DNA from 2 places in the Glutamicibacter sp. TV12E genome. Region 2 is predicted to be linked to the other one. Evidence: riboswitches for the same ligand, from Rfam matches in the RefSeq annotation. Region 2 holds a riboswitch; the other holds the start of a gene.
The links. Region 2 has a riboswitch for glycine ahead of cycA (D-serine/D-alanine/glycine transporter). Riboswitches for the same ligand answer to the same signal wherever they lie in the genome.

Region 1: it holds a riboswitch for glycine, as region 2 does, so the genes downstream of both, gcvP (aminomethyl-transferring glycine dehydrogenase) here and cycA (D-serine/D-alanine/glycine transporter) in region 2, are expected to answer to the same signal.

The regions. Positions count from the first base shown of each region.
Region 1 covers NZ_JBQVVF010000001.1:2,172,363-2,187,940, forward strand. Annotated here, with positions in the region: gene ACT7DV_RS10165 (RNase H family protein) at 1-885, shown strand, start outside; gene ACT7DV_RS10170 (APC family permease) at 964-2,415, opposite strand; gene ACT7DV_RS10175 (serine hydrolase domain-containing protein) at 2,679-3,839, shown strand; gene ACT7DV_RS10180 (SGNH/GDSL hydrolase family protein) at 3,888-4,676, shown strand; glycine riboswitch at 4,778-4,875, shown strand; gene gcvP (aminomethyl-transferring glycine dehydrogenase) at 5,041-7,887, shown strand; gene gcvT (glycine cleavage system aminomethyltransferase GcvT) at 7,900-9,027, shown strand; gene gcvH (glycine cleavage system protein GcvH) at 9,088-9,468, shown strand; gene glyA (serine hydroxymethyltransferase) at 9,468-10,790, shown strand; gene ACT7DV_RS10205 (L-serine ammonia-lyase) at 10,978-12,387, shown strand; gene mgtE (magnesium transporter) at 12,799-14,157, shown strand; gene ACT7DV_RS10215 (NADH:flavin oxidoreductase/NADH oxidase) at 14,217-15,326, shown strand; gene ACT7DV_RS10220 (baeRF2 domain-containing protein) at 15,467-15,578, shown strand, end outside.
Region 2 covers NZ_JBQVVF010000001.1:1,767,167-1,782,744, forward strand. Annotated here, with positions in the region: gene ACT7DV_RS08285 (C45 family autoproteolytic acyltransferase/hydolase) at 1-1,025, opposite strand, end outside; gene ACT7DV_RS08290 (LacI family DNA-binding transcriptional regulator) at 1,148-2,194, shown strand; gene ACT7DV_RS08295 (CGNR zinc finger domain-containing protein) at 2,315-2,863, opposite strand; gene ACT7DV_RS08300 (EamA family transporter) at 2,984-3,961, shown strand; gene ACT7DV_RS08305 (GMC family oxidoreductase) at 4,101-5,627, shown strand; gene ACT7DV_RS08310 (MarR family winged helix-turn-helix transcriptional regulator) at 5,713-6,165, shown strand; gene ACT7DV_RS08315 (FUSC family protein) at 6,162-7,193, shown strand; gene ACT7DV_RS08320 (4a-hydroxytetrahydrobiopterin dehydratase) at 7,209-7,568, opposite strand; gene cycA (D-serine/D-alanine/glycine transporter) at 7,741-9,246, opposite strand; glycine riboswitch at 9,423-9,530, opposite strand; glycine riboswitch at 9,532-9,630, opposite strand; gene ACT7DV_RS08330 (heavy metal translocating P-type ATPase) at 10,110-12,413, opposite strand; gene ACT7DV_RS08335 (heavy-metal-associated domain-containing protein) at 12,470-12,790, opposite strand; gene ACT7DV_RS08340 (metal-sensitive transcriptional regulator) at 12,848-13,177, opposite strand; gene ACT7DV_RS08345 (lipid II:glycine glycyltransferase FemX) at 13,274-14,416, shown strand; gene ACT7DV_RS08350 (carboxylate--amine ligase) at 14,430-15,578, shown strand, end outside.

The sequences.
Region 1 (15,578 bases), 410 kb from region 2:
AACCCCGGGCCGGCCGGTTGGGCCTGGTACGTGGACGAAGAGAACTGGGCCGCTGGCGGCTGGGACCATGGGACCAACAACATGGGCGAGCTCCAAGCTGTCCTCGAGCTCTTCCGTTCCACCGCGCACCTGCCGGATGAAGAGCTGAAGATCCTCTGCGATTCGCAGTATGCCATCAACTGCATCAGCAAATGGATGCCCGGATGGAAAAAGCGCGGCTGGAAAAAAGCCGATGGCAAACAAGTTCTCAACCAGGACATCCTCAAGGAACTTGATGCCGCGATCCAAGGGCGGAAATACACCTTTGAATGGGTCAAGGGGCACGCCGGCCATGAGCTGAACGAAGCTGCCGACGACCGCGCACGGGCGGCAGCGACAGCACATCAGCAGGGCACCGCTGTGGATGCTGGACCCGGCTACGCCGGGGGCGCACGCCCGGCAGCAGCTACAGGCGGGACCGCCACTGCGCCACCAGTTCCGGCGGCACCGGAAGTTCCGACCGCCGCCCAGGTGCAAGCGGAGCCGGGCGCCGACTTCGCGGCCACGGTCTACGAACTTGAACTCGGCTTCCTCGACCCGCAGATCCGCTCCAGTTTCACCGAGCTCAAGGATTTCCTGCACCCGAGTTACCAGGAAGTGACCCGGCATGGAGGACTGCTTGATGTCGCGACGATCGGATCGCTCTTGAGCGCCGGATCTTCCCTTCCGGGCACCGGCCAGATGCAGGTCCTGGCCACCCGCCAGATCAGCGAGGAAATGGTGCTGCTGGCCTACCGGATGAAGCCGGCCGGCACCGGGACGCTCATTGTCTCTTCGTGGTGGCAGCTAGATGCCAGCGGCTGGAAGCTTCGCTTCCGGCAGGAAACTATCGAGCAGCCAGCCTAGGTCCTGCCGCCGGGCATGGGGCAAAAATATGGTCCACCGGGGAAATTCCCGGTGGACCAAGGTATTGCTGGAGAGGATTTACTTGTAGTCGCCAGGGCGGGTCTCGATGATGCCCTTCTTGTAGTTGACGCGGTTGATCAGCCAGGTCAGGGCCCAAAGAGCCACGCCGATGACCAGCAGCAGGCCCGCGATCTCGTACTGCACCCAGTCGGCGCGCGAACGGGCCCATGGGCCGGCGAGGAACAAGCAGAAGGCCACGCCAAGAATCGGGATGATGGTTGGTGCGCGGAACGCATCGTCAGGTGCCTTCTCGCGGCGCAGCACCAGCAGCGAAACGTTCACTACTGCGAAGACGCACAGCAGCAGCAGCGCAGTGGTGCCGCCCAGGGAACCGACAATGCCGTTTTCGCTGTCCAGGTTCACATAAGCCACCAAGGCGATGGCAAGGGCGGTGCTGAACAGAATGGCTACCCAAGGGGAGCGGCGGGTGGAGTGCACCTTGCCCAGGAACTGCGGCAGCACGCCCTGGCGGGCCATGCCGTAGAGCAGGCGGCTGGCCATGAGCATGTTCATCAGCGCCGTATTGACCACTGCAAAGACGGTCACGAACGGGAAGATGGTATCGATGGGAATGTTCGGTGCGCCGATGCGCACCACGTCCAGCAGGATGCCGGCATCCGGGTTCTTCGGGTTCAGCAGGTCGCCGGTGGGGATCACCATAATGACGGTGATGGCTACGAGCATGTAGATCAGGGCACACAAGCCCAGGCTGATGAGCATGATCTTCGGGAAGATCTTGTTCGGGTTCTTCGTCTCTTCCACCAGATTGACCGAGTCTTCAAAGCCCACCATGGCGAAGAACGCGATGGCCGTGCCCATGGTCACCGCGGCGAAGAGGCTGCGATCGGAAGGGGTCTCGAAGACGACCAAGCGGCTCACGTCGCCCTGGCCCGAAGCGATAACTGCGAAGCCAATGCCGATAATCACCGCCATGATGGCCAGCGAAACGATGGTCAGCACCAGATTGAACTTCACGCTCTCGCCCACACCGCGCAGGTTGATCAGCGCAAGGATCACGATGATGATAATGGCCGCCCACATGCCCGCCTGCGGGGTCGTGGGCACACCGTCAATGAATTGGCCGAAGCCGATCAGCAAGTTTTGCCCCACCAGGGTCGCCGACGTGGCAGCACTGGTAATGCCAGAGCAAGCCACGGTGAAGGCCACGATAAAGGTGACAAAATGGACGCCGAAAGCCTTGTGCACATACAGCGCAGCGCCTGCGGCGTGCGGGTATTTGGTCACCAGCTCCAGGTAACTGAAAGCGGTGAGGGTTGCGATGGCGAAGGCGACCAGGAATGGCAGCCACGCTGCGCCGCCGACCTGTCCCGCAACCTTGCCGGTGATGGCAAAAATTCCAGCGCCGATGATATCGCCCATGATCAGGAATAGCAGCAGCTTGGGGCCGATCACCCGCTTGAGTTCTGCATCCTGGCTCTGGGGTATTGGCGTGTCACTATCCACAGTCATGCGATCGAGATCATCTCCTTCAAATATTGGTGGCAAGCATGACAAATTTAGTGGCTGCACCCAAAGCGGGCAACCTGCCTTCAGGGCTGGCTCACAGTTTCCGAAGCCCAGCGGTATGAATCACGGGATAAGCGGTCAATGACTGGCAAACCTGTGACTTGACGTACGGATATGCTGGTAGGGGCGCTCATGGGCGCCAATCGTGAATTGCGCGGAATCCGACTAGGGTTAGTTGAAAAGCGAGAAGCAGTTTAAGGATGTAAATGGACTCGGTGATCAGCGAAGATTTCGCACCGTTGGCTCAGGCTCTTGAAGCGCGAGCTGCCGAAGAGGAAGACTATTCGGCGCAGCTGGCCGTATATCACCGAGGCGAGCTGGTGCTCCGCCACAGCGTGGGAGAGCACCTTGCCGGGAATGCGCTGACTTGTGTTTTCTCCTGCACCAAGGGGCTGGGCGCGCTGGTCGTTGCACTGTTGGTCCAGGATGGCCTGATCGACCCCGCCGAGCCAATGGCCACCTACTGGCCGGAATTCGGCGCTGGCGGAAAAAATGCCTTGAGCGTCGGCGAAGTACTCAGCCATCAGGCCGGTGTCCTCGGCGTTCCCGGGGGAGTGCCCAGCCAGGTGCTGCTGAACTCGGCAGAATACGCCAAGGTCCTGGCCTCCATGCCAAGCATCTGGCCGCTGGGCCAGAATATCGTGGGCTACCATGCCATCACCATGGGGGTGCTCATGGAAGAACTGGTTCGCAGGGTCACCGGCAAGGAACTCAAGGAGATCTTTGAAGAGCGCATCCGCAAGCCGCTGGGGGTGGACGCCTATATCGGGCAGGATCCTGCGTTGGAATCCCGCTACCGCGACGTCTTGCCGGCGGCCGAAGCTCCCGCCGAATTTTTCGACCCCTTCTCACCGGCTGGCCTCGCCGTGAACTCCTCCTCCGGGTTCGCCCTGGAAAGCGGCCCGGTGTACAACTGGCACGAGCTGGCCAATGCGGCGCAGGTACGTGAACTTGGCCCGGCTTCCATGGGCGGCGTAGCCAGCGCCCAGGGCCTGGCTGCCATCTACGCGGCGTCCTTCGGGGCGGTTCCTGCCCTCGGCGCTTCGCGCGGATTGCTCAGCGAAGACACCTGGTCGCGAGTATCCACCGAGCTGGTCTACGGCCATGACCGCACCAATGGATTGCTGCAAGCCTTCGCACTGGGATTCATGAAAGCCACCGCGCGCAACAACTACGGCTCGATTTTTGCCTACGGGCACGATGGCGCGAACTCCTCCCTGGCTTTCGCGGACCCGGCCTACCAGTTGGGCTTCGGCTTCATCCCCTCGCGCAGCGAAGGTGCCAGGGAAACCTCCACCGGGGTGCAATTGAGCCAGCTGTGCCGCCAGCTCATCTTGGCCAAGGGCGCCAAGGCGAAATCCAGCTAGCCGCAACGGCACAACGCAAAATCATCAGCAAGACGAAGTGGGATTGAAGTGAAGAAGTTTTTGGCATTAGGTGATTCATTCACCGAAGGCGTCGGCGATGTTGATGCAGAACGTCCAAACCAGGTGCGCGGATGGGCTGATCGAGTTGCCGAAGTGCTCGGTGCCCAGGGGGATTGGGAATATGCCAACCTTGCGGTGCGCGGCAAGAAAATTGGCCAGGTGATCAACCAGCAACTGGACCAGGGGCTGTCCATGGCCCCGGACCTGGTGAGCATCTACGCCGGCGGCAATGACATTTTGCGTCCCACCGCGGATTTGGACGCGCTGATGCGCGGCTATGAGGGAATGGTCCGCCGCTTTTCCGAGGCCGGTTGCACCGTGATGCTCTTTACCGGTTTTGATACCGTCGAATCCCCGCTGTTTTCCAGGACTCGCCCGCGCACTGCCATCTACAACGAGAAGGTCCGCGAGATCGCCGACAAGCACGGCGCGATCATCGCCGACTACTGGCGCTGGCGGGAATTCTCGGACCTGCGGTACTGGGCGGCAGACCGCCTGCATATGAATGAACTTGGCCATGCGCTGATGGCCTCCAAGGTGCTCAACGTCCTGGGCGAAGAGCAGGTGGCCGAGGGCAACTGGGCCGAACTGATCCAGGCTCCGGTGCTGCCCGAGCTGGCCGTGAACTCGCGCGGCGAGAAGCTCAAGGAAGAATTGGGCTGGGCCACCGAGCATTTGGTGCCGTGGCTCAAGCGCCGCCTGACCGGAACGTCCTCTGGAGACTCCTTGTCAGCCAAGTATCCCGAGTACGTTCGGCTAGCCGTCCCGGCGAGCTAGAAGTTTTGTGACAGTTTTTCTGCCGAGGCGTCTTTGATGTTCCGCGCGAGGCAGGTAACATGGTTGTGTGCTGCGGGTCTCCGACCGGCAGCGTGCGCCATAGACGGATGGCGGGAGAGCCCCGTTCACACCATGGACGGGCGCCGTAGGAGCAATTCCTCCCCAGGAAACTCTCAGGCCCCCGTACCGCCATCACGAGGCAACTCTGGAAAGTAGCCGGCCAGTACCGGTTCACCGAAGGTGCAAGCGCCCGGCTTAGTTGGCCGGACGCGTAAAACTCTCAGGTAGTGCAACAGGGATGGGGAGGCAAAGCGTCCTTCCTTTGGCATGCGCCAAGACAGATCCCCGTGGAGACTCCAGCACCATGACCAGCACGCAGATTTCGGCTTCTACGAATAGCGAATTCGTTGCCCGCCATATCGGCCCGCGTCCTTCCGACGTAGACACCATGCTTCAGACTCTGGGCTACAACAGCCTCGAAGACCTGATCGACACCGCCGTTCCGGCAGACATCCGCCAAGACGCCATGCTGGATATCCCAGCCGCCCTGAGCGAAACCCAAGCACTAGCCCACCTGCGTGACCTGGCCTCCAAGAACGTCATGAAGACCCAGATGATCGGCCAGGGCTTCTACGACACCATCACCCCCGCGGTGATCCGCCGCAACATCGTGGAAAACCCGGCCTGGTACACCGCCTACACCCCGTACCAGCCAGAAATCTCCCAGGGCCGCCTCGAAGCCCTGCTGAACTTCCAGACCATGGTCATGGACCTGACCGGACTGCCGATCGCCAACGCCTCGCTGCTGGACGAATCCTCCGCCGCCGCCGAAGCGGTGCTGATGATGCGCCGTGCCAACAAGAAGAAGGCCAAGGGCAAGACCGTCCTGGACTCCAACATCTTCCCGCAGACCATCAAGGTCGTGCAGGGCCGCGCCGACGCGCTGGGCTTCGAAGTCGAGGTCGCTGACCTCTCCGCAGGCCTGCCAGAAGGCGACATCTCCGGCATCGTGCTGCAGCAGCCAGGCAGCAACGGCTCCATCTCCGAGCACACCGGCATCATCGCCGCCGCCAAGGAAGCCGGCGCCATGGTCACCGTGATCGCCGACCTGCTGGCACTGACCATGATCACCCCTCCAGGCGAGCAGGGCGCCGATATCGCCGTGGGCAACACCCAGCGCTTCGGCGTGCCGCTGTTCTTCGGCGGACCGCACGCAGCCTACATGGCGGTGGCCGATGGCCTGACCCGTTCCATGCCAGGACGCCTGGTCGGTGTTTCGGTGGATGACGCAGGAGTTCCTGCCTACCGCCTGGCCCTGCAGACCCGCGAGCAGCACATCCGCCGCGAGAAGGCCACCTCCAACATCTGCACCGCCCAGGCATTGCTGGCCATCTGCGCCTCGATGTACGCCGTCTACCACGGCCCGGCAGGCCTGAAGCAGATTGCATCACGCGCCAACAACCACGCCCGCGTGATCGCCAGCTCGCTGGTTGCCGGCGGATTCACCCTGGCCTCGCAGACCTTCTTCGACACCGTCGTGGTGAACGTCGAGAACGCCGGGGAAATCATCGCCAAGGCCATCGCCGCGGGCATCAACCTGCGCAAGGTCAGCGACACCCAGGTCGGCATCTCCACCGATGAGACCACCACCTCGAGCATTGTGAAGTCCCTGCTGGAGGTCTTCGGCGTGCAGCTCTCTGCCCCGGAAGGATTCGAGATCCCTGCCGGTCAGGTGCGCACCAGCGACTTCATGACCCACCCGATCTTCAACACCATCTCCTCCGAGACCCAGATGATGCGCTACCTGCGCCGCCTCTCGGACCGCGACCTGGCGCTGGACCGCACCATGATCCCGCTGGGCTCTTGCACCATGAAGCTGAACTCCGCAGCCGAGATGGAATCCATCACCTGGCCAGAGTTCGCTTCCATCCACCCGTACGCACCAGCCGAGCAGACCGAGGGCTGGCGCGAGCTGATCACCGACCTGGAAGGCCGCCTGACCGCGATCACCGGCTACGCTGGCGTCTCCATCCAGCCAAACGCCGGCTCGCAGGGCGAATACGCAGGCCTGCTGGCCATCTCGGACTACCACGCATCGCGTGGCGAGGGCCAGCGCAATGTCTGCCTCATCCCGGCTTCCGCCCACGGCACCAACGCCGCCTCGGCAGTGCTGGCCGGCATGAAGGTCGTGGTCGTGAAGACCGCAGCCGACGGAACCATCGACGCCAATGACCTGGATGCCAAGATCGAGGCCAACAAGGACGTCCTCTCGGCCATCATGATCACCTACCCGTCCACCCACGGGGTCTACGACGCCGACGTGCGCGAGGTCTGCGACAAGATCCATGCTGCTGGCGGACAGGTGTACATCGACGGCGCCAACATGAACGCCATGGTGGGCCTGGCCCAGCCGGGCAAGTTCGGCGGAGACGTCAGCCACCTGAACCTGCACAAGACCTTCTGCATCCCGCACGGCGGCGGCGGCCCGGGCGTCGGCCCGATCGGCGTGGGCGAGCACCTGCTGCCATTCCTTCCCGGAGATGCCTCGGGCACCTACACCGAGCGCGACGGCGTGCCGGTAGTGGCTACCGCCTTCGGCTCGGCCGGCGTACTGCCGATCTCCTGGGCCTACATCGCGATGATGGGCGGGGACGGCCTGACCGAGGCCACCAAGCACGCCATCTTGAACGCCAACTACATTGCCAAGCGCCTGAACGAGCACTTCCCCGTGCTGTTCACCGGCAACAAGGGCCTGGTTGCCCACGAGTGCATCCTGGATTTGCGCGAGCTGACCGCGAAGACCGGTGTGACCGCAGAAGATGTGGCCAAGCGCCTGATCGACTTCGGCTTCCACGCGCCGACCCTGTCCTTCCCGGTCGCCGGCACCCTGATGGTGGAGCCCACCGAATCCGAGGACCTGGGCGAGATCGAGCGCTTCATCGAAGCCATGATCACCATCCGCCAGGAAATGGAAGAGGTGCTCTCCGGGATTTACACCATCGAGCAGTCCCCGCTGCGCAACGCTCCGCACACGGTCTCCGCTGTGGTCAACAGCGGCTGGGACCGCAAGTACTCGGTAGAGCAGGCCGCCTTCCCGGTAGCCAGCTTGAAGTTCGACAAGTACTTCCCGGCTGTCGGACGCATCGACGGCGCCGGTGGCGACCGAAACCTGATCTGCTCCTGCCCGGCTCCTGAAGCCTTCGAAGACTAGAAAGACTTTGAGATGACTGAGACTACCCAAGAACTCAAGCACACCGCCCTGCATGCCCAGCATGCAGAGCTCGGCGCCAACTTCACCGACTTCGGCGGCTGGGATATGCCGCTGAAGTACGGTTCGGAACTGGCCGAGCACAAGGCCGTGCGCTCCACCGCTGGCCTGTTCGACCTGTCCCATATGGGCGAGGTGTACCTTTCTGGTCCGCAGGCCGGCACCGCGCTTAACACCGCACTGGCTGGCAACTTCACCATCATGAAGGTGGGCAAAGCGAAGTACTCGCTGATCCTCGATGCTGAAGGAAAGATCATCGATGACCTGATCGTGTACCGCCTGGCAGAAGAAGAATTCCTCGTGGTGCCCAATGCCGGCAACGCCGACGTGGTGGCCGTGGCCCTTCAAGAGCGCGCTGCAGGATTCGACGTGCAGGTGGATAACGCCTCGGCCCGCCAGAGCCTGATCGCAGTCCAGGGACCCAACGCGCAGGCGATTGTCTCCAAACTGGCAGCGGATGCCGAAACCGCCCAGAGCGTCACAGAGCTGAAATATTACGCAGCGGCCAAGCTGGTGCTCGGCGGTATCGACGTGCTCCTGGCGCGCACAGGATACACCGGCGAAGACGGCTTCGAATTAATCATCGACAATGAACAAGCCGCCGAACTGTGGGCCAAGATCATCGCCATTGGCGCGGACCACGAATTGGTTCCGTGCGGCCTGGCCGCTCGCGACTCGCTCCGCCTTGAAGCAGGCATGCCGCTGTACGGCAACGAGCTGAGCCTGGATCGCACCCCATTTGATGCGGGATTTGGCCCAGTGGTCTCCTTCAAGAAGGAAGAAGACTTCGTAGGCCGCAAGGCACTGGAGTCCCTGCGCGAGCAGACCCCGGCACGCAAGCTCGTTGGCCTGAAGGGCCTGGGAAAGCGCGCGGGACGCGGCGGCTACGCCATCGTGAAGGACGGGGCCACTGTTGGTGAAATCACCTCCGGACAGCCTTCTCCGACCCTCGGCTACCCGGTGGCCCTGGGGTATGTGGATGCGGAATTCAGCGAAGTCGGCACCGAGCTGGAAGTAGATCTGCGCGGTAAGACTTTGCCATTTGTCGTCGTCGAACTGCCGTTCTACACGCGAGCCAAGTAACGTTAAACATCAGTAGGGCCAAGCCATACGCCCGCTTATTCCCTTGGGAGAGGAAATACCGTGAGTAAAGTTCTTTCGTCATTGCGCTATTCGGCCGAGCACGAGTGGATCGATGCATCGTCCCCAGCCAAGGTCGGCATCACCCAGATCGCTGCAGACGCCCTGGGCGACGTGGTCTACGTCGACCTGCCAGAAGTTGGCGATTCTGTCAGCGCCGGTGAAACCTGCGGCGAGGTGGAATCCACCAAGTCGGTATCCGACCTGTACTCGCCAGTGACCGGCACGGTCGTTGCCATCAACGACGAGGCTGTTGACAACCCCGCAATCCTGAACGAAGACCCCTACGGTGCCGGCTGGCTGTTCACCGTAGAAGTGACCGAAGAGGGCCCGCTGCTTTCGGCAGCAGACTACGCAAGCACCAACGGTGGAGACGTCGAGTAATGAGCAACCAGACTTTTGAATCCCTAGCGCCAGCATCGCTGACCCAGTCGCTGGCTGCCTTGGACCCGGAGGTAGCGCAGCGCATCGACGCCGAGCTGGCCCGCCAGCAGCGCGGCCTGGAAATGATCGCCTCGGAGAACCACACCGCCCAGGCCGTCATGCAGGCCCAGGGCTCGGTGCTGACCAACAAGTACGCCGAAGGCTACCCGGGCCGCCGCTACTACGGAGGTTGCGAAGAAGTCGACGTCATCGAGACCCTTGCCATCGAGCGCATCAAGGAACTGTTCGGCGCGAACTTCGCCAACGTCCAGCCGCACTCCGGCGCGCAGGCCAACGCCTCGGTGTACCACGCACTGGTCCGTCCGGGCGATACCGTGCTGGGGTTGAACTTGGCTCATGGTGGTCACTTGACCCATGGCATGAAGCTGAACTTCTCCGGCCGCTTGTTCAACATCGTGCCCTACGGCGTGAACGAGGAAACCAATGTGGTGGACATGGACGAGGTGGAGCGCCTTGCCGTGGAGCACCAGCCGAAGATGATCGTGGCCGGTTGGTCGGCGTACCCGCGCCAGCTGGACTTCAAGCGCTTCCGCGAGATCGCTGACAAGGTCGGCGCGTACTTGTTTGTGGACATGGCGCACTTCGCGGGCCTGGTCGCTGCCGGGTTGCACCCGTCTCCTGTGCCTTATGCGCATGTGGTCACCTCGACCACGCACAAGACTTTGGCTGGTCCTCGTGGCGGAATCATCTTGTCCAATGATGCCGAGATCGCCAAGAAGCTGAACTCTGCAGTCTTCCCAGGCCAGCAGGGCGGCCCTCTGGAGCACGTGATTGCTGGCAAGGCAGTGGCCTTCAAGATCGCTGCGTCCGAAGAGTTCAAGGAACGCCAGCAGCGCACCTTGGCTGGTGCCAAGATCCTTGCTGAGCGTTTGACTCAGGATGATGTGGCGGCCAAGGGCATCAGCGTGTTGACCGGTGGCACCGATGTGCACCTGGTTCTGGTTGATCTGCGTAATTCGGAGTTGGATGGCCAGCAGGCCGAGGATCTGCTGGCAAAGGTGGAAATCACCGTGAACCGCAACTCGGTTCCATTCGATCCTCGTCCGCCGATGGTGACTTCGGGGTTGCGCATCGGTACTCCGGCGTTGGCAACCCGTGGCTTCTCTGAGGCGGCGTTTGCCGAGGTGGCCGAGATCATTGCGCAGGCGTTGATCGCTGGTGCTGATGGCAATACCTCGGTGTTGCCAGAGCTTAAGGACCGGGTTCTGGAGCTGGCGCAGGCCCATCCGCTGTATCCGGATCTGGCCAAGGTTTCCGAGTAGCACCATCTTGTGAGGATGGGGGCCCGGACGGCGGAAACATCCGCTTTTCGGGCCCGCAGTCTTTCATCCGCAGAAGTTCACCCCACGCTGTGCGGAAGTTCCGATGCAAGGATGACCTCTTGCACACCACACCATCTTTCCGGAGTGAGCACTCCGGATTGCCGACGTTCTAAGGATGTGACCCGCCATGGCGGTAAGCGTATTCGATCTTTTCTCGGTTGGCATTGGACCCTCATCCAGCCACACCGTGGGGCCAATGCGTGCGGCGCACGCATTCATCGCCCAAGTAATCCGTGAAGAGAAGATGGATGCCCTGGATAATATCCGGGTCGATGTCTATGGCTCACTGGCCGCGACCGGACGCGGGCACGGAACTTTCACTGCCATCATGCTGGGACTTGAAGGATTTGAACCCGAAACGGTGCTGCCTTCGCAGGTTGATGAACGCCTGGAACAGATGGATGCCACTGGAATCTTGCAGTTGGGAGCGCAGCTAGGACAGCGCAAAGACCTGAACTACTCCGTCAATGACATGGTCCAACACCCGTTGACCGTACTGCCGCGCCACACAAACGGAGTGAAGTTTGTGGCCCTCGATTCACAGGGCAATGAACTGACCAATGAAACGTTCTTCTCAGTTGGCGGCGGCTTCATCGTGCGTGAAGGTGCTGAGGAGCGCATCGAGAAGAATCTGGAAGAAAAGCTGCAACAGCAGCCATACCCTTTCACCACTGCTGCCCAGCTTTTGGAGCATGTGAAGGCCACGGGCAAGTCCATTGCCGACATCATGATGTCCAATGAATTGGCCTACCGCAGTCAGGACGAAATCCGATCAGGACTGGTCCACATCTATCAGGTGATGGAGGACTGCAAGGACTCTGCCTTAGAACGTACCGGTGTGCTGCCCGGTGGGCTTAAGGTTCGCCGCCGCGCGCCGGAATGGCATGAGCGCCTGCGCAAGGAAGACAAGGACCGTGATCCTGTGTACTGGCAGGAATGGATCAACCTTGTCGCTTTGGCAGTGAATGAGGAAAATGCTTCCGGCGGCCGCGTGGTGACTGCGCCGACCAATGGTGCGGCCGGCATCATCCCAGCGGTCCTGTTCTACGCCACCCACTATGCCCCAGGTGCCAAGTACTGGAATGAAGAGGAAAGAAACGACGCCGTAGTGCGCTTCCTGCTCACCGCAGGCGCAGTGGGAGTGCTCTACAAGGAGCAGGCCTCGATCTCCGGCGCTGAGGTTGGCTGCCAGGGCGAAGTCGGCTCGGCCTCGTCGATGGCCGCTGGCGGCCTCGCCGAAATTCTCGGTGGCACCCCGGCACAGGTGGAAAACGCCGCAGAAATCGCCATGGAGCACAACCTCGGATTGACCTGCGATCCCATTGGCGGCCTGGTCCAGATTCCATGCATCGAGCGCAATGCGATTGCTGCATCCAAAGCAGTGAATGCTGCCAAGATGGCGCTGATGGGCGACGGCGAGCACCATGTCACCTTGGATGAAGTCATCATCACAATGCGTGAAACTGGCAAGGACATGAGCGATAAGTACAAGGAAACGGCCATGGGCGGCCTCGCCGTCAACGTGGTCGAATGCTAATCGCTAGCTGAGATTTATTTTCGGGAGGCCGGTTGATCCGGCCTCCCGAAGCCATTTAATGTGAGATGCATCGTTGTTGTTGGCTATCAGCCTCGGGTTTCTGGTAGAACTGGCAATACACGCAGCATGAATCCATGCTTCGGAATTTCAGGAGGTGAGCTTCATGGACGGCAGTTCTAGTCGATCTATATACCTGCGAGCTCACCAGTTCCTTTCTTCATGCGCCAGCTGATTTTCCTGATCCAGGACAGCTCTGCGTCCGGCGAGTTCGCAGCCTAACCACCCTTGGCATGCGCAAATTGGCGCACGCAAATACTGACTGATTTATCACCCGATTTATCGGATGGAGAGTGGTGAGTAGTTGCTTGTGAGCCTTGAAATTGCGCCAAACGAACCGTTCGGAAGACAATAATGTTCACCTTCGAATACGTAGACTTTTCAACTACTTCCCAGGAAATCCGCACCTGCCTCGCAGCTGATGCATATCAGCGCCTAGCCGCGTTGCTCAGGGAACTGGAGCTGGGGCAGCTCATCGAACAATTTGAAGCCTTGAAGACAACCGACGCTGCGATCCTATACCGCATGCTGGACAAAGAGCGGTCGTTGGAAGTCTTCCAAGAGCTCGATGCGCCAGTACAGGCTGAACTCATCGAGACGCTCCAGCAAGAATCGGTCGTTGAAGCATTCGCCGCGTTGGAACCTGCAGACCGGGTTGCGCTGCTTGACGAGCTGCCAGCCACCGTTGCCACGCAGCTGCTTGCCGGATTGGACGCCCGGCAGCGCCAAGCGACCGGGGTGCTGCTGGGCTACCGGGATTCAAGCGCCGGGCGGGTCATGTCGGCCCAATTCCTCTCCACGCATCCGGAGCTCACCGTCGGGCAGACTCTGGATCGCATTACCCCGCAGTTGGGCACGACGGAACACTGCCACATCATCATGGTGGTTGATCGCACCCGCCGGCTCATCGGAGCGGTGCGGCTGGGTGATCTGCTCGGACAGCCTCGGGAGCAGCCCATCTCTGCCATCAGCGTGGAAACACCTGCCGCGCAGGCCTCCGAGCCTGGCATCGAGGCAGCGCGCAGGGCTGTCGAACGCCACCTGGACTTGATGCCGGTGCTTGATAATGATGGACGATTGATTGGCGTGCTTCCACTGGGAGAGGCCATCGAGCTGCTCGAAGACGCCGAGGAATCACGCACCGCACGCAGCGCTGGATCCGAGCCTTTGTATCGTCCGTACCTTGGCACTCCGCTGCGCAAGCTGGTGCGAGCCCGTGTGGTTTGGCTCCTGGTCTTGGCGATCGGCGCCACGCTCACTGTGCAAGTGCTCGCCACTTTCGAACAGACCTTGGAGTCCATGGTCGTGCTCAGCTTGTTCATCCCGCTGATTGTTGGCATTGGCGGAAATACAGGCAACCAGGCGGCCACGACTGTCACAAGGGCACTGGCCATGGGAGATGTGCGCGTGAGCGACTTGGGCCGGGTCATTTTCCGGGAAGTGCGCATCGGGGCCATGCTGGGACTGTGCTTGGGTGCTATTGCCTTCCTCATTGCCGGCGTCGTTTTTGAACTGAAGGTCGGCCTAATCATCGGGATAACGCTCGTGGCACTGTGCAGTGTGGCGGCGGCCGTTGGGGGAGCGATGCCGATCATCGGAAAGTTCTTCAAAGCCGACCCGGCGGTCTTCTCCAACCCATTCATCTCCACCTTTGTGGACGCTGCTGGGCTGATCGTGTACCTCACCGTGGCAGTACTCGTCCTGGGCCGATGACCTCGACGCTCGATGGTGCTGGGCGGAATAAATCAGGCGGCCTCAACGTCACACTAGGTATGCCGCAAAGCAAGTTATTCAGCCCAGTGACCATCCCCGCCAAAAACGGAACAGGACTCCAGCTGCGCAATCGCGTGGTTCTGCCACCGATGTGCCAATATTCCATCAGCGAGCGCAACGGAGTGCCAACCACATGGCACCTCGCGCATTTAGGATCCATGGCCCACGGCGGTTTTTCCCTTGTCATCGCCGAGGCAACGGCAGTCGCTGCCGAGGGGCGAATCTCTGACAGGGATGCCGGATTATGGAACGACGAGCAGGTCGAAGCCTGGAAGCCCATCACCGAATACATCCGCTCCCATGGCGCTGCCGCCGGGGTGCAGCTGGCCCACGCCGGCGCGAAGGCCTCCACCTACGGATGGCTCAAAGAGCTGGAGGAAGCTGGCCTCTCGGGCAGCATCAGTGTCGAAGACGGCGGTTGGGAAACCTTCACGTCCGCGCCGAGCGACCTGTTCGACCTGAAGCCGGCAACAGCCATGAGCCCCGAGCAGATCGCCGAGTCAGTTCAGGATTGGGCAGCAGCGGCACAACGTGCCGATGCCGCCGGATTTGATCTCATCCAGATCCATGCAGCGCACGGTTATCTGATCCACCAGTTCCTGTCTCCACTGACCAATCAGCGCACCGATGAATATGGCGGAAGCTACGAGAATCGCACCCGATACTTGCGTGAAATCATCCAGGCAATCTCGGCCGTCTGGCCGGCAGATAAACCGCTCGGGATTCGTTTTTCAGGTGAAGACTGGGTGGAAGACGGATGGAGCATTGCCGACACGGTGAAACTCGCCGAGGAACTGTATGAGCTCGGGGTGCGCGCGTTTGACCTCTCAAGCGCGGGCATCGGGCCTTTCCATGGGCCAACGGGGCCGGGGTACCAGGTGCCCCTGGCACAGGCCGTCAAGCAGGCGCTGCCGGACGACGCATTTGTCACCGCCGTAGGCGCTATCACCGATGCCATTCAGGCTGAGCATATTGTGGTCTCAGGCCAGGCCGACGGCGTGAGCATTGGACGGGCTGCTTTGGGCAATCCGCAGTGGCCAAACCATGCTGCCCAGCAGCTTGGCGCCGAGAAATCGCACCCTCCGCAGTACTGGCGTGGACGCTGGTAAATTGTTGCCGCCATGCTGATTTCATTCCAATCACAAGTTAGTTTCTGGTTACCTCTTCCAGCCACTGAATAGTGATGTTAGGTTAGTCCCACGGATCTAGTCGCAAGGCGGCCAAGGGTCGCGTGCGGAAGGGAGTCAGCATGGCACTACGCGCGGATTCTAATGGAATCGACGCTTCGCTCTATCGAAGGAATGGATCATGGAGCACGGCTCTCGTGGATGCTTCACTGGGTACGACGGGTGCTCAAGAAG
Region 2 (15,578 bases):
GCGAGGTAGTTCAGCTCGAAGTTCTCGGTGTCGATTCCGATGCTCAACAGGGTCTCCCACTGTTCTATGGCAGGCTTGCCCGGCTCTGGGCGCATGCACAGCACGGGCGTTTCCCCGGTCCTGCTCGACAGGATGCCGGCGATCTCCTTGGCCGAGGCAGGCTGGCTGCCTGCGGTGCGTTCGGCAAGATAGCTGTAGCGCTCGGCAGTGGTCGAGTCTGCGGGCATGGTATCGCCGGCAAAGAGGCCGTGATCCAGGAAATGGTTCGTGTGCAATGCCCATCCGCTCTTGGTGCGATTGACGATGCGGCGGCCGGTAGGGCTGAATTCGATGCTGGCGGCTTCTGGATGCGCGCCGCCTTGCATGACGGTGAGCACGGTGGAGGCGCTGACTGCCACGCCCGCGGTGAGGTCGATGGCTTCGGCAATGCTGCCGGCGCGCTCCAGGATCGAGCGGGCGATGGAGTGGACCGGGACGCCGGCCCCGGCCTTGTCCGCCTCATGGGCGAGGATGTTGAAATGCACGCCCAGCCCGTCGGAATTCACGCCGATCTTTCCGCTGATGCCGAATTCGGTGAAGAGCTTCACCCGGCGGCCTTCGTGGCAGGCGAGCTCGTGCAACAGGCCGTCGGAGGCCAGATGCGGGTGCCAGTCCCAGGTTTGGAAGCTCGCAGGCGCGCCCTGTTCCGGGATGAAGACTGCGGTAGAGCACTCTCCCTCCTTGCTCGGCGGTGCCGCGGCCAGGACCTCGGTACGGGCATTGAGGGCCGACAGCTGCCACAGTTCGATGCCCAGCGCTGCGGCCTGGGCCTCCAGCTCAACCGCCAGATTCTCATCCCATTCGCGCAGTGCCCCGTGGGTGTTTTCAGCGATCGTGCGGACCGTGGAGGAGGGAATCTGCATCCTGGAGAAATGCACGAGATAGTCGGCGGCATTGCGCTTAATGAGCGGACCGAAATTTGACGCGATGGCCTGGCCGCGTTCTGCGGGATCAAGCGTGGTGGTACGAAGCGAATGAAGTTGCACGGGGTTCCTCGGCTGGTCGGCGCAACCCAGGGGATTGCGGGCGGGGTTGTAAGCTGTGTTACACGTTAAGGACATAAAACGTTTTATACAACAGGCGCAAACAAATTTTGCCAATGTTGCCAATGACTAGGAAGAATGGCTGGATTTTTGTGATGGCAAGGGCCAGGAAGACCACAATTCACGACGTGGCGAAGGCCGCGAATGTCTCCGTTGCCGCGGTTTCATTTGCGTTGAACGGCAAGGGGACGTTGAGCGACCAGACGCGGGAGCGCATCATCGCCACCGCTGGGGATATCGGGTATCAAGCCGATGCGCTGGCCCGGGGGCTGCGTCGATCCCCGCTGGGCGCCATTGGAATAGTCAATCGATCGCTCGACCTGCTCGGCGAGTACTTTCTGCCCGGCATCGACGTCTTCGACCAGACGATCAGCACGCTCAGCGCCATGGCGCTCCAGCGCGGTATTGCTCCGATGGTGCTGCCGGACCTGACGGGGCCGAAGATCCCTGCAATTTCCCTTGCTCTGGACGGCTATATCGTCGTGTCCCCGCAAAGCAATGATCCAGTGATCGACTTGCTGGATAATCGCGGGATTCCGTATGCCTGCATCGGCAGTGATCCAGGAAGGAAGCACTTCAAGTCCTGGGCATCGGATGACGACGGGGAAAGCTGCTTGCAGGTCATGGAGCACTTTCGCCGGCAAGGAGGCCAACGCCCCGCCTTGCTGCGCGGGGCCAATGAAAATTCATGGAATCTGAGCAGCGAGCAGGCCTACAGATCCTGGTGCAACGATCATGGCCTGGAGCCGAAAGTGCACATTCTCGATGAATCCAGCGGCGTTACCGGCGCTGCGGAGCTTTTCGGGTCTGTCTGGGACAACGGCGCGACGGACGCCATCTACGCGATGACAGCACGGCATGCCGTCGGTGTAGTGGCAGCGGCCTTGGACCAGGGAATCAATGTCCCCGATGAGTTGCTGGTTGCCACTGGATCGGATGCGGAGGCCGCGCGCTTTAGCCGTCCTGCCATCAGTGCCATCCAGTTGAACCCGAATGAGGTTTATGCCGATGCGCTGGATCTGCTGATTGAGCGCATGGAAGGGCAGGAACCGAGCGGGCCGATCTTGCGCAAGGCGCGATTCAGGCCCCGCAGTTCGAGCCTGCGGCGATGACCATCCAGCCAGGTGCGTCAGGATTGCTGCGACCCGCGCAATTTTCCCCGAGCGAAAGGTGGAATCGACAGCCGTGCCCAGTGCGGAATTGCCACGGTTCCCGGGGAGCGGGGTGCCGGTCTAGGAAGACTTGCCGGTCTTCCTCGCCCGGTAGGCGCGAACGTGCTCGCGGTTGGCGCAGTTCCCGGTATCGCAGTACATCTTGGACCGGTTCCGCGACAGATCCAGCAGGGCATTCTGGCAGTCGGTGGAAGCGCAGATTCGCAGCCGCGCTTTGCCGCCCGAACGAATGACCTCAGCCAGCGCCATGGCGGCGTCCACCGCGAGCCTGTCGTACAACGGGGTGCTGGTGGTGGTCGCGTGAAGGTGGTAGCCAAGGTTCTCGCTCTTGATCAATTGCGGCTGTGCATTGGCATTGCGCAGGATCTGGTTGACTCGAAAGACAGCTTCATCTTCGTTGCCGGTCCAGATGCTCTTGAGCTGGGAGCGCAGCTGGCGGATAGAGCGCAACTCCGACTGGTTGTGTGCCCGGGAGCCCTCGAAGTTTTCAGAGTCGAGGAACTCGTCCAGATCCGCGACGGTGGAGAGCATGTCGATAATCTGCACCTCGGTATTCAAAAGATTCACGACGGTCTTCAGCGAAGCTTCGATATCTGGGGCAAAGGTCATAATTCGTTCCTGGGCGGGATGTGGATTGACTGCTTCTCAAGCCTAACCGTATCGTCATGCCCATATGCTTTATTGGCCCTGCCCAGGGCAGAAAATTCTCCAAGAAAGTCATCACCACCCATGAGCGAAACCACCGGTTCGCAGCTGCCTGCTGGCACCCGCGAGCCAGCTGCACGCGGTACCAGCCAAACCCGCGGAATCTGGATTGCATTAGCCTCCTCGGCCGCCTTTGGAATTTCTGGTTCCTTTGCGAGGGGCCTTTTCGAAGCAGGCTGGAGCCCCACCGCCGCGGTAGCTGCGCGCATGGCCGGGGCTGCAGTGGTGCTAGCCATCCCGGCGGCCCTGGCGATGCGCGGACGCTGGGTGCTGGTGCGCACCAATTGGCTCTCGATTTTGCTCTTTGGCCTCTTTGGCGTGGGTGCCTGCCAGCTGTGCTATTTCCTGGCCGTGCAGCGGCTGGATGTCGGCGTGGCACTGCTGCTCGAATATCTGGCTCCGGTGCTGATCGTGCTGGTGCTGTGGGCCAGGCACCAGAAGCGGCCCTCGGCAGCCACGATTGCTGGCACGCTATTGTCCCTGCTGGGCCTGGTGGCGGCCCTAGACCTGACTGGAACATCAAGAATTGATCCGATCGGAGTCCTGTGGGGACTCGGGGCAGCGGTGGGTCTGACCGTGTACTTCTTCATCAGCGCCAAGGTCGATGGCGCGCTGCCGCCGATCATGCTCTCCGCCGGCGGCATGGCTGTTGGGGCACTGTCCATGCTGCTGGTGGGGTCCCTGGGGATCCTGCCGATGACCTTCGCCGCGGGCAGTGGGTCCTTTGCGGGATTCCAGGCGCCGTGGTGGTTGGCCCTGAGCGGCCTGATCCTGATCGCGACGGTGTTTTCCTACACCACCGGCGTCATGGCGGCGAGGGAACTGGGTTCCAAGGTCGCCAGTTTCATTTCGCTGACCGAAGTGCTGTTCGCGGTGCTGTGGGCGTGGCTTTTGCTTTCGGAATTGCCGGGGCTGGTGCAGCTCTTTGGCGGTTTGCTGATCGTGGCTGGCGTGGTGCTGGTGCGCGTTGACGAATTGCGGGCCGTACGCAAGGAACGCTGAGCGGGTGCTGTCTTTGCGCTGGCAGACAAGCCGTATGCGCGCAAAGGCAATCCATGGGGAGTGACCCGCGACACACTTGGGCTATGGCGTCGTGATCCACCTCGGGGTGGCCGGACGGAATGTAGAAAGAGGGGTTGCCATGGGCAAGGTGTCTGTCATTGTGGTCGGAGCAGGTTCAGCGGGATCGGTGGTTGCCCGGCGCTTGATCGATGCCGGCGCCGATGTGACGGTATTCGAAGCCGGGGGAGAAGACACCAACCCTGCGATCCATGATCTTTCGAGGCTAGGCGAGCTCTGGCACAGCCCGGACGATTGGGACTACTACACCACGCCTATGGAAGGCACCGCCGGCAAACGGGTGCACCTTCCGCGCGGCAAGGTCCTCGGCGGATCGCACGCGCTCAATGCAACCATCTGGGTTCGCTGCGCCCAACAAGATTTTGACGGTTGGGCAGAACACTGCGGGCCGGCCTGGGCTTGGGAGAATGTGCTGCCGATCTATCGGGACATCGAAGACTTCACTGGCGGAGCCAGCGACGTCCACGGGATCGGCGGGCTCATCCCGGTTGACAATGACTACGAACTTGATGAGATTCATGCGTCGATTATCAAAGCGGCCGAGCAATCCGGCGTCCCGTTCAACCCGGACTATAATTCCGGCGTTCTGGACGGCGTGTCCAAAGAACAGGTCAATATCGTTGACGGCCAGCGAGTGAATACGTGGAAGGCCTATCTGAAGCCGGTTCGTGGGCAGGCAACGATCATTACCGGCGCGGAAATCCATTCTGTGATTCTCCAGGACGGCACGGTCACCGGAGTGAATTACCGCCAAGACGGGCAAATGCACCAGCTGACCGCTGATCACGTAGTGCTCAGTGCTGGCGCTTTGGGTTCCCCGCAGATTCTGCTGCGTTCAGGAATCGGGGCCCCGGAAGAATTGGAACAAGCGGGAGTGACGCCGGTGCACGCGCTGCCCGGCGTTGGAAAGAACCTGCATGACCATCTGCTGGCTCCGGTGATCGCCAAGACCACGAAGCGCGATATTCCAGCGCCGCGTCAAGGGGTCTCGGTGTCGCAAACGCACCTTTTCGCGAAGTCTCGTGATGATCTTGACAAGCCTGATACCCAGCCAATCTTTTTTGCGGTCCCAATGTATTCACCGGGGATGGAACCCATCGAGGGCACCGCCTTCACCCTGCACTCCGGGATTGTCACCCCCTACAGCCGCGGCGAGCTCACCCTGAGCGGACCCGGGCTGGATGATCCGGTGAATATCGACCTAAACGCGCTGGCTGACCACCGGGACATGGACGCCTTCCTATACTCCATCAAGCAGTGCCGCCAAATGGTTGCCCAGGAAGCACTTGCGGAAATCTGGGGAGCGCAGGAAGTCTATCCCGGGCCAGATGTTCAAGATGACGGGCAACTGGAGGACTATATCCGCAACAACGTGGTGACCTACCATCACCAGGTCGGCACCTGCGCGATGGGCGTTGATGGACGGGCGGTGGTGGATCCCGAGCTCAAGGTGCATGGCTTGCGCGGACTGCGCGTGATTGATGCATCGATCATGCCCAGGATTACCACAGGCAATACCAACGCACCGTCAATTCTGATTGGGGAACAGGGCGCCAAGTTCATGCTCAAGGAACTCGGGCTTGCCTAGACCCTGGACTTCCGCGCATTGTGTCCTTGATCGAATATTCGGTTCGTGCTGGAATAGTTTCGCGGTGAAATGATATTTTGTAGGGATGAGCGACTTCCTGATTCCCCAGTTCCAGTGGAACTCCCTGAGCTATCTGACCTCGCGAGCGGGGCGGGTGGGCACCCAGGAGCTGACCGAGCTCATGGAATCAGAATCACTGACCCGCAACCACTTCATGATTGTCTGCGCGCTCGCCGAGTTCGGGCCGATGTCGCAAAACGACCTGGCAAAGCACGCGAACTTGAATCGTGGGCACCTGGTGGCCTACCTCGACGAACTAACTGAACACAAGATCCTCGAACGCAGCGTTGACCCAGTCGATCGACGCCGCAACATCATTGCCCTGACATCGGAAGGCAAGAAATTCACTGCACGTGCCACCGCTGCGGCCGAACGCAGCGAGGCAAAAGTCTTCGGCGCCCTTGACGCGCAGCAGCAAGAAACCTTGCGAAGCCTGCTGCAACTGGTAGCCCTCAAGGGTGGCGAGGCCCGCAAATGAAGCATCACGTCAAGGAAGTACTGAACCGTTCCGTGGCGTTGGCACCACCTACTCCCTCGGCCATCCCGGCTGCCAAGGCGGCGTTTGCGCTGAGCGTTCCTCTGGTGCTGGTCGCGATTACCGGGCATTTGGATTGGGCGATGTACGCGGCCTTCGGGGCATTCTGCGCAGTCTTCGGCCGCTATGACGGGTACGCTTCACGCTTCTGGCAGCAGCTGTCTGTCGGCTTGGTTCAACTGGCCGCCATGCTTCTGGGAACGTTCTTCTCGCTGATTCACGCGCCGTTCATCATCTGTCTCCTGGTGCTCGCGGTGATCGGGTTCGGGGCGAACTATGTCTCGCATGCGGCACGGTGGTTGCCGGCGGGTCCCATTTTTGCCGTCTTCGCGGGTGGAACCTGCATTAGCATTCCGGCCACCATGCACTCCTTTGCTGGCGTGCTCCTCGTGGGCGGCGGAACAATGGTCTTCAGCCTCCTGTTCATGCTGGGTCTCTCAGCGCGTCGGGCCAGCCTCTTGAATACTCTTCGCGCGGGCTGCTCCTGGACGCCCTCGCCGCGAGCGCTGCGGGAATCTGCGCAAATGGGCTTGGGCGTGCTGTTGGCAGGTGCTGCCGCCGAACTTTTCAATGGCGGACACTGGTACTGGGCCAGTCTGGGAGCCATTGCCGCGGTGACCGGAATCGACGCGTATTCCAAAGTGGCCCGTGGCCTGCAGCGCAGCGTCGGCACCTGTATTGGCGTGATGCTCGCCGCCGCGGTGCTCATCTTCGAACCACCAATTTGGGTCATTCTTGTCGTTGCGATTATCGGCCAGATCTGCATCGAATTGGTGATCCTGCGCAACTACGCCATTGGCATGGTCTTCATGACCGTCACCGCGCTGCTGATGGTTCACATGGTCAGCCCGGAGCCGGCATCCAGCTTGCTTCTAGACCGCGTGGCCATGACGGCATTGGGTGCTGGGGTTGGTGCCGTCCAGAGCATCGTCATCGGGATGCTTGCCCATCGACGTGTGAGTGCCAAGTAGCGCTGGCTTGCTGGTTTAGGCGGTGGTCTGACGGTCCTGATAATCGACCATGACCGCGCCATTAAGCCGGTGCGCATCGACAGAAATGCGCCGGGCCAGGCTCAAGTCCTTCGCTGTGATTCCTGTGTTCAGGCCGTGGGCCAAGTGAAGGGTTACGATGTCGAACCGCCAGTCCACATGAGGGTGGACGTCGACCTTTTCCGCAAGCAACCCAACGAGCGTGATGAATTCCAGCGCGGTGCCAGTCGAATCAAAACGGTAGGAAGCAGTGAATGATTCATTGCTTCGCTTCCACTCTTGAAGAGCGGCTAATCGCTGTTCCGGGGCAAGGCTGACCGGTGATTGAGCGCGGGAAATCTGTCGAATATTAGTCATGAGAGCATCTCCTTGTGAGGCGGAGTTTTATCCCATGGTGCAGGCTAGAGGCCGCCAGTATCATCTTCGCAGTAATTGCAGTGAAGGTACAGGGCGCACAGTGAATGCGCAGGCAGACCCGCACCTTGGCCAAGGTGCGGGTCAGCAGCCAGCGATGCTGGACCATTTCAGACTACTGGCGTGCCTTGTTCCCTGCAGACTCAACGACAGATGACGTTTCCCCGTGGCCGAAGGCCTGGCTGTCGCGGTAGGCCGTTGCTTCATAGCGTTCGTGTGCCACCTTACCCCTGTGGGCCAGACGCAACGCTTCGTGCTGCGGGCTGCGGCGAACAACAAGGTAGCCCAAGCCCAGAACCAGGAACCAAACTGGCGTGACCAGCAGGGCGGCAAAGGTATCCGGCTGAGTGGTCAGCGCCCAGAGGATGAATCCGAAGAAGACCAGCACCGCATACGGCATGACCCGTCCGCCGGGAACCTTGAAGCTGGAAGCGTCGTGCAGGTGAGGGCGGCGGGCGCGGAAAACCAAGTAGCTGAGCAGGATGATGGTCCAGACGAACATGAAGCACAAGGCCGACACCGTGGTGACCAGGGTGAAGGCGCCCATGACCGAATCACCGCTGTAGAGCAGGACGACACCGGCCAGCAGGAACATGCAGGAGAACATCAGTGCGTTCTTGGGAACCTTGCGGCGTGAAAGCTTCGCAAAGCCGGCCGGAGCGTCGGCTTCCAAGGCCAGCCCGCGCAGCATGCGGGAAGTGGAGTAAATGCCGGAATTAGCGCTGGAGGTTGCACTGGTGAGCACCACGAAGTTGATGATGCCGGCAGCCCCAGCCAGCCCGGCCAGGGCGAACATCCCAACGAAGGGAGAGTTCTCGGAGGAGAACAGCTTCCAAGGCTGGACGGTCATCAAGATGATCAAGGCGCCCACATAGAAGAACAGGATGCGGACCGGGATGGAGTTGATGGCCTTCGGAAGGGTCTTTTCGGGATCCTTGGTTTCGGCGGCAGTTGTGCCCACCAATTCGATGCCCACGAACGCAAATACCGCGATTTGGAATCCGGCTACGAAACCCATGAACCCGGTGGGGAACATTCCGCCGTTGGCCCACAGGTTCGCGATTGATGCGGTGGCACCGTTGTGCTGGAAGCCGGTGATGATCATGACCAGGCCAACGACGATGAGCGCGCCGATGGCGACGATCTTGATCAGCGCGAACCAGAATTCGGTTTCGCCGAAGGCTTTTACTGTGGCCAAGTTCAGCACCAGCAGCAGCGCGATGCAGGCCAAGGCAGGAATCCACAGCGGGAGGTCGCCCCACCAGAAAGCAACATAATGGGCGATGGCGACGACGTCCGCAATGCCGGTGACCACCCAGCAGAACCAGTAGGTCCAGCCGGTGAAGAAAGCTGCCCAGGGACCCAGCAGGTCGCCTGCAAAATCGGCAAAAGTCTTGTAGTCCAGGTTGCTCAGCAGCAGCTCGCCCATCGCACGCATGACGAAGAAGAGCATGAAGCCGATGATCATGTAGACAAAGATGACCGACGGGCCGGCGACGGAGATGGTTTTGCCGGAGCCCATGAACAGGCCGGTGCCGATGGCGCCGCCAATGGCGATGAGCTGGATATGCCGGTTGGATAGTCCGCGTTCAAGTGTGGGATCAGAACTGGTGGTACTCATGCTGGTTGCCTTCCAGGAGTGTGGCGTGACGCCTAGCAACTTACTTTGCTGGGAACGCCAGACTCGCCCGGCTCCGGGAAGGCAACGTCAGCCCGCTGCGCTGAGAGCAGCTGCTGCCTATGCCGCTGGAGAGAGCCGTCGAATCGGAGGCGCTGAAAGCGTCACTGTTCGTGGTCCCTCCCCAATCTGTATATGAACCTGAGAGTTTTCACTTCAACCCGACTACTGGGCGAAGCTTGCTCCTTCGGTGAGCACAGTTCATTCTGTGCTGCTTTCCAGAGTTGCCTTCTCGTGGCGGTACGGGTGCCTGAGAGTTTCCCGGGGAGGAAATTGCTCCTACGGCGCCCGCCCTTGGTGAGGACGGGTCTCTCCCGCCACGCATCAGCGGCATATGTGGTGATTGCCATCACAGTATGCGCAGAACTGTGAATGTGATGCAAGTCGCACGACTGAAAGTTTTATTGTTGCCTCGTGGGCCGTCCCACAGGAATGGCCGCGAGCCGGCTTTGCGGATATCGCGGGAATCCGGGCCCTTGTCGGAGGCAAGGGGAGGTGCTGCAGGCGGTCTGCTCGAAACTGTTCCCGCACCTGACTTGAACTCTTGTCCCAACCAGCAGGGTGGTCGCCGTCATCAAGAGCGATGAATGGCAAGTACGCATTGGGATGCCAGTGCTCGATTGCTTCAGGACTCGAAGTGATCTGGCGCAAATCATGACGATGAAAGGAGGGAATCTGCAGGCTATGGCCTATGGCGAAGACGGAGTAGCAACCCTGGACGAGGTCATGAGCTTGAGTGAAAGCGGATGCTTCGCGACTTTCAAGCAAGTCATGACCTGCGTCGGGGAAGCGCAGCGGGCCGGGCGCTATTTGCCGAAGCGGCGCAGTCGCAGCGAGTTGAGCACCACCAGCACCGAGCTGGCCGCCATGGCACCGCCGGCGATCATCGGGTTCAGCAGCCCGAGGGCTGCGATCGGGATGCCCGCGGTGTTGTAGGCGAAGGCCCAGAACAGGTTCATCTTGATGGTTGACAGCGTCTTGTCCGACAGGTCGATGGCTGCGGCGACCTGGTGCAGGTCGTTGCCCATCAGGGTGATGTCGGCCGCCTCGATAGCCACATCGGTGCCCGAGCCCATGGCGATGCCGAGGTCCGCCTGGGCCAGGGCGGGAGCGTCGTTGACGCCGTCGCCGACCATTGCCACCACGCGTCCTTGCTCCTGCAGCGAGGCAATGGCCTTGGCCTTGTCCGCTGGGAAGACCCCGGCGAACACGTCTGCGGACTTGATTCCCACTCCGGCGGCGACCTTGGCCGCCACCGACTGGTTATCGCCGGTCAGCAACACCACGCGCAGTCCACGCTGCTGCAGTTCGCTGATCGCTGCGGCACTCGAATCCTTGACCTTGTCAGCCACGGAGATCACGGCCTGGAACTCGCCGTCCACCGAGACCAGGATCGCCGTGGCGCCCTGGGATTCTGCGTCGGCGAGCATGGTGCGGGCCTGCTGGTCGAGATCGGTGCCCTGGGTGGCGAGCCAGCTGGCGCGTCCGACCACCACCTTGCGGCCCTCGATCACGCCGAGGACTCCGCCGCCGGGATCCGACTCGAAGCCGGTGACCTGGGCCAGCTCGCCCTGGGCTGCTGCGGCCTTGGCGATGGCCTGGGCGATCGGGTGCTCGGAGTGGTGTTCCACGGAGCCCGCCAGCTTCAGCACCTGCGCCGGGTCGACGCCGTCGAGTGCTGCGGTGCCCAGGTGGGTCATCACGCCGGTGGTTACGGTGCCGGTCTTGTCCAGCACGATTGTGTCCAGCTTGCGGGTATCCTCCAGCACCTGCGGACCGCGGATCAGGATGCCCAGCTGGGCGCCGCGTCCGGTGCCCACCAGCAGGCCGATCGGGGTAGCCAGGCCGAGGGCGCAAGGGCAGGCGATGACCAGCACGGCGACCGCGGCGGTGAAGGCGGCGTAGATGTCACCGGTGGCCAGCCACCAGGCCAGGAAGGTGAGAACCGCGATGCCCAGCACAATCGGGACGAAGACCGCCGAGATCCTGTCGGCCAGGCGGGCGATCGGCGCCTTGCCGGACTGCGCCTCGGAGACCAGCCGGCCCATCTGGGCCAGGGTGGTGTCGGAGCCGACGCGGGTGGCGCGGATGAGCAGCCGGCCTGAGGTGTTCAGTGTGGCACCGGTGACTTCGTCGCCTTCTGCGGCCTTTTGCGGGACGGATTCACCGGTGATCAGCGAGGTGTCGATGGCGCTGGAACCGTCGACTACGACACCGTCGGTGGCGATTTTCTCGCCCGGGCGCACCACAAACTGCTCGCCGACCTGCAATTGCGTGGCCGGAATCTTTACTTCTTGGCCATCACGCAGAACGACCGCGTCTTTCGCGCCCAAGCTCAACAGGGACTTCAAGGCATCCGAGGCGGAAGACTTGGCGCGATGTTCCAGGTAGCGCCCTAGCAGTAGCAGCGTGGCCACGACGCCTGCTGTTTCGAAGTACAGTGCGTGCTCGCTCATCGCCATGCCGATGTGCGCCGTCATCTGCGGGTCGAGGATCAGCTGGATGGCGGAGAACAGGTAGGCGGCCAGCACGCCGAGTGACACCAGGGTGTCCATGGTGGAAGCGAAATGCCGGGCGTTGATTGCCGCGGCCTTATGGAAAGGCCACGCGCCATAGAAGACCACCGGAGTGGCCAGGGCAAAGGCCACCCATCCCCACTGCGGGAACTGCGCCGCTGGCACCATGGAGATGATGAACAGCGGGAGGGTGAAGATCGCTGAGATGACCAAGCGGCGCAGCAGGTGGCTGGGGACCAGGTGGTCGTGGCCTTCGTGCGAGCCGTGCTCATCAGCGTGCGGCATGGATTTTTGTTGATCTTCGTGGCCGCCGTAGTGTTCATGGCTTGTGTGCGCCGCCGGATGGACCGGGGCTTTCACCTTGGCCGAGTAGCCAGCGGCCTGGACTGTCTGGACCAGCTGTTCGTTGGTGACATCTTGGGGAACTTGGACCTTGGCGGTCTCCAGGGGGAGGTTGACCGAGGCGGTCACCCCGGGCAGCTTGCCGAGTTTGCGTTCCACCCGGTTCACGCATGAGGCGCAAGTCATGCCCTGGATATCGAGGTCTACGGTGCGTACTTCGGGCAGCGCGTGCTCTGGCGCATGGGAAGACATTGTGTACCTTGCACTTTCCTGCCACTTCAAGGTGGCTTGGTGCCTGGCTTGTAGGGCTAGGCGTTGATTGCTTCGACGGTGTAGCCGGCGTCGTCGATCGCTTCGCGGAGGCTCGCTTCGCTGAGCTTGCCGGTAGCGGTGACGGTGGCGGTGGAGATGCCATTGGCGTTGAGGAGGACATCGACGTCCTGGACGCCGCCCAGCTCCTTGAGTTCTTCGGTGACTGATGCAACGCAGTGGCCGCAGGTCATTCCGGAGATCTTGATTTCGGTCTGGGTAGCCAAAGGAGTGGCCTGCTCACGTGTGGTGATCTGCAGACCCTGGGAGCTGTCGGAGGTGTTCTCTGAGGAGCATCCGCAATTGCAGTTGTGGCTCATGATCTTGCTCTCTTTCGATGAATTTTGTGTGAATGTGAATTGGGGATCCGGGCGGGCTTAGCGCACCAGGCGGGAGATTGCGGCCGTGGCCTCGGCGATCTTGTCCTGGACGATGCTGGGGTCACCGCTCTGGATCGAGGACTTCGCGGCATCGACAACGCAATGGCCGATGTGGTCGTCGATGAGTTGGACGCTGACCTTGTGCAATGCCGCGTTGATGGCGGAAATCTGGGTCAGGATGTCAATGCAGTATTTGTCTTCATCGACCATCTTGGCGACCCCGCGAACTTGGCCTTCGATGCGCTTCAGGCGGCGTTCCAGTGCGGACTTATCCGCGTGATAACCGTGATGCTGCGTATGGGTATCCGGGTTCTGGTTGGTTTCCATACTTCGATAATACCCCCATGGGGTATAAAGTCAAGTACCCCCTAGGGGTATTTAGCCTCCCCACTTAAGCAGAAGAAGCACGATAGGATTTCACCCGTGAGCCACAACGACCTGCACGTGCGTCCGATTTCCAGCGCCGAACACTCAGCCTTCCTTGAAACTGCCCGCGACGTCAGCTTCTTGCAGCGTCCCGAGTGGGCCCGGGTCAAGGGTGGATGGCGAGGCGAATCCCTCGGCTTCTTCGACCAGGACGAACTGGTAGGCGCCGCATTGGTGCTGCACCGGGCTGCCCCTGTAATCAACAAGACCCTGGCCTATGTTCCCGACGGTCCGGTTATCGATTTCCAGGCCCACCGGGCGGAAAACGTCATCCGCCCGCTGGCCGCCTACCTCAAAAACCGTGGCTCCTTCCAGCTGAAGATGGGACCAGGCCGGGAAGTGCGCACCTGGGCCGCAGCAGCCGTGCGCAAGAACCTGGGCAAAGAAGGCTTCACCCAGCTGGCCGACCTGGAACTGAAGAGCAGCTCAGCCCAAGCACTGGCGCTGAATGACGCCCTATTGGACCTCGGGTTCACCAAAGAAGACGTCGGACTGGACTTCGGTGCAGGCCAGCCGGAATATGTGGCCCGTGTTGCCCTGCAGGATGAAGAAGGCAACCAGCTGGACGTGGAACAGGTCATGGCCAGCTACTCGGCCACCACGCGCAACGAAACCCGCAAGGCTTTGAAGAGCACCTTGGAAATCGAAGTGGGCGACACCTCGGACATGGCCCGCTTCCATGCCCTGTACAACCACACCGCGGACCGCCAAGAATTCACCGGCCGCCCACTGGGCTACTTCGAAACCATGCACCGTGTGCTCAATGAAGCTGTGCCAGGATCCTGCACCCTTTACATCGCCAGCAACGAAGGAGTGGACCTCGCAGCGTCCATCGTGATCCGCTCATCCAACCTTGCCTGGTACCTCTACGGAGCCTCGTCCTCGGAACAGCGCAAGATCTTCGCGCCGAAGGCCATCATGAACCGCATGGTGGAGGATTCCATCGCCGCGGGCTGCCGCTACCTGGACCAGGGCGGCGTGAGCGCCACCTTGGACAAGGAGCACCACCTTTCGGGTCTGACCAAGTTCAAGACCAATACCGGTTGCGACATCGTGCAGACCAACGGCGAATGGGACCTTGCGCTGAACAAGCCATTGGCGTGGGCCTTCGAAAAGTACATGAACTGGCGTAAGAAGTAGGGAAATCAGCACCGTGGCAATTGACCCAACCCAGCCATTTGTCCCCGTCATCCTCGGCGGCGACATCGGCACCTACACCCTGGCCCGCGAGTTCTACGAGGCCTATGGCGTTCGCTCCGTCGTGCTTCCAGCTGCAGCCAACGGGGTCATCGAGCATTCGGTGGCCATCGAATTGCGCCCCATCGGTTCGATGGCAGATGAGTCGCGAGTGGTCGCGGCGCTGACCGACTTGGCCACCGAGCTGGTCGCCGATTCGGCCCGCCCGCTGATGCTCTTCGGTTCCCTTGACTTCCACATCATGCTGATCGCCAAGCACCGGGCACAGCTCGACGCGCACTTCGTGATTCCCTATCCCGAATTGGAGACTATCGAAGCGGCCGCGCTGAAGGAAAACTTCTACGCGCTCGCCGAAAAGCTGGACATCGCCCACCCGCGCACCGTCGTCTACCACCCGGGCACCAATCTGGAAGCCATTGCCGAGGACTTCACCTACCCGGTGATCGGCAAGCCTTCAAGCTCGGCGGATTGGATCGCCGCGAAGTTCGAGGGCAAGCAGAAGATCCACACGATCAACAACCGCGGCGAGCTGGAGGCACTGCTGTCCAGAATCGACGGCAGCGGCTACACCTCCGGCTACATCCTGCAAGAATACGTTCCCGGTGGCGATGACGCCATGCGATTGTGCACCTACTTCGCCACCCAGGAAGGCAAAGTCATCTTCGCCGGATATGGCGAAGTGGTCATCGAGGAGCATGCGCCGCTGGTGCTGGGCAACTCGGCCGCCATCGTCACTGGACAGAACGACCAGATGGCCTCCGACGGTGCCCGCATACTCGAAGAGTTGGGGTGGCGTGGCATCGCGATGATCGATGCGAAATACGACCGCCGTGACGGCAAGATCAAGTTTTTCGAGATCAACCCCCGGCTGGGCCGCAATCACTTCTACCTCACCGCCGCTGGAGTGAACCCGGCGCGTTTCTACGTCACCGAGTTCCTCGGCGCCGACTTCGACAACTCGGATCCGCACACCGATGCCGTCGTGGAAACCGCCGCTGGGGTGCTGCAGCTGCACCGCGAGCAGCTGTTCACTGTTTTGCCGCACCACTTGCTCCGCCGATTCCTCGATAGCGGGACCGGCAGGAAAGCGGCGGTGCTGCTCAAG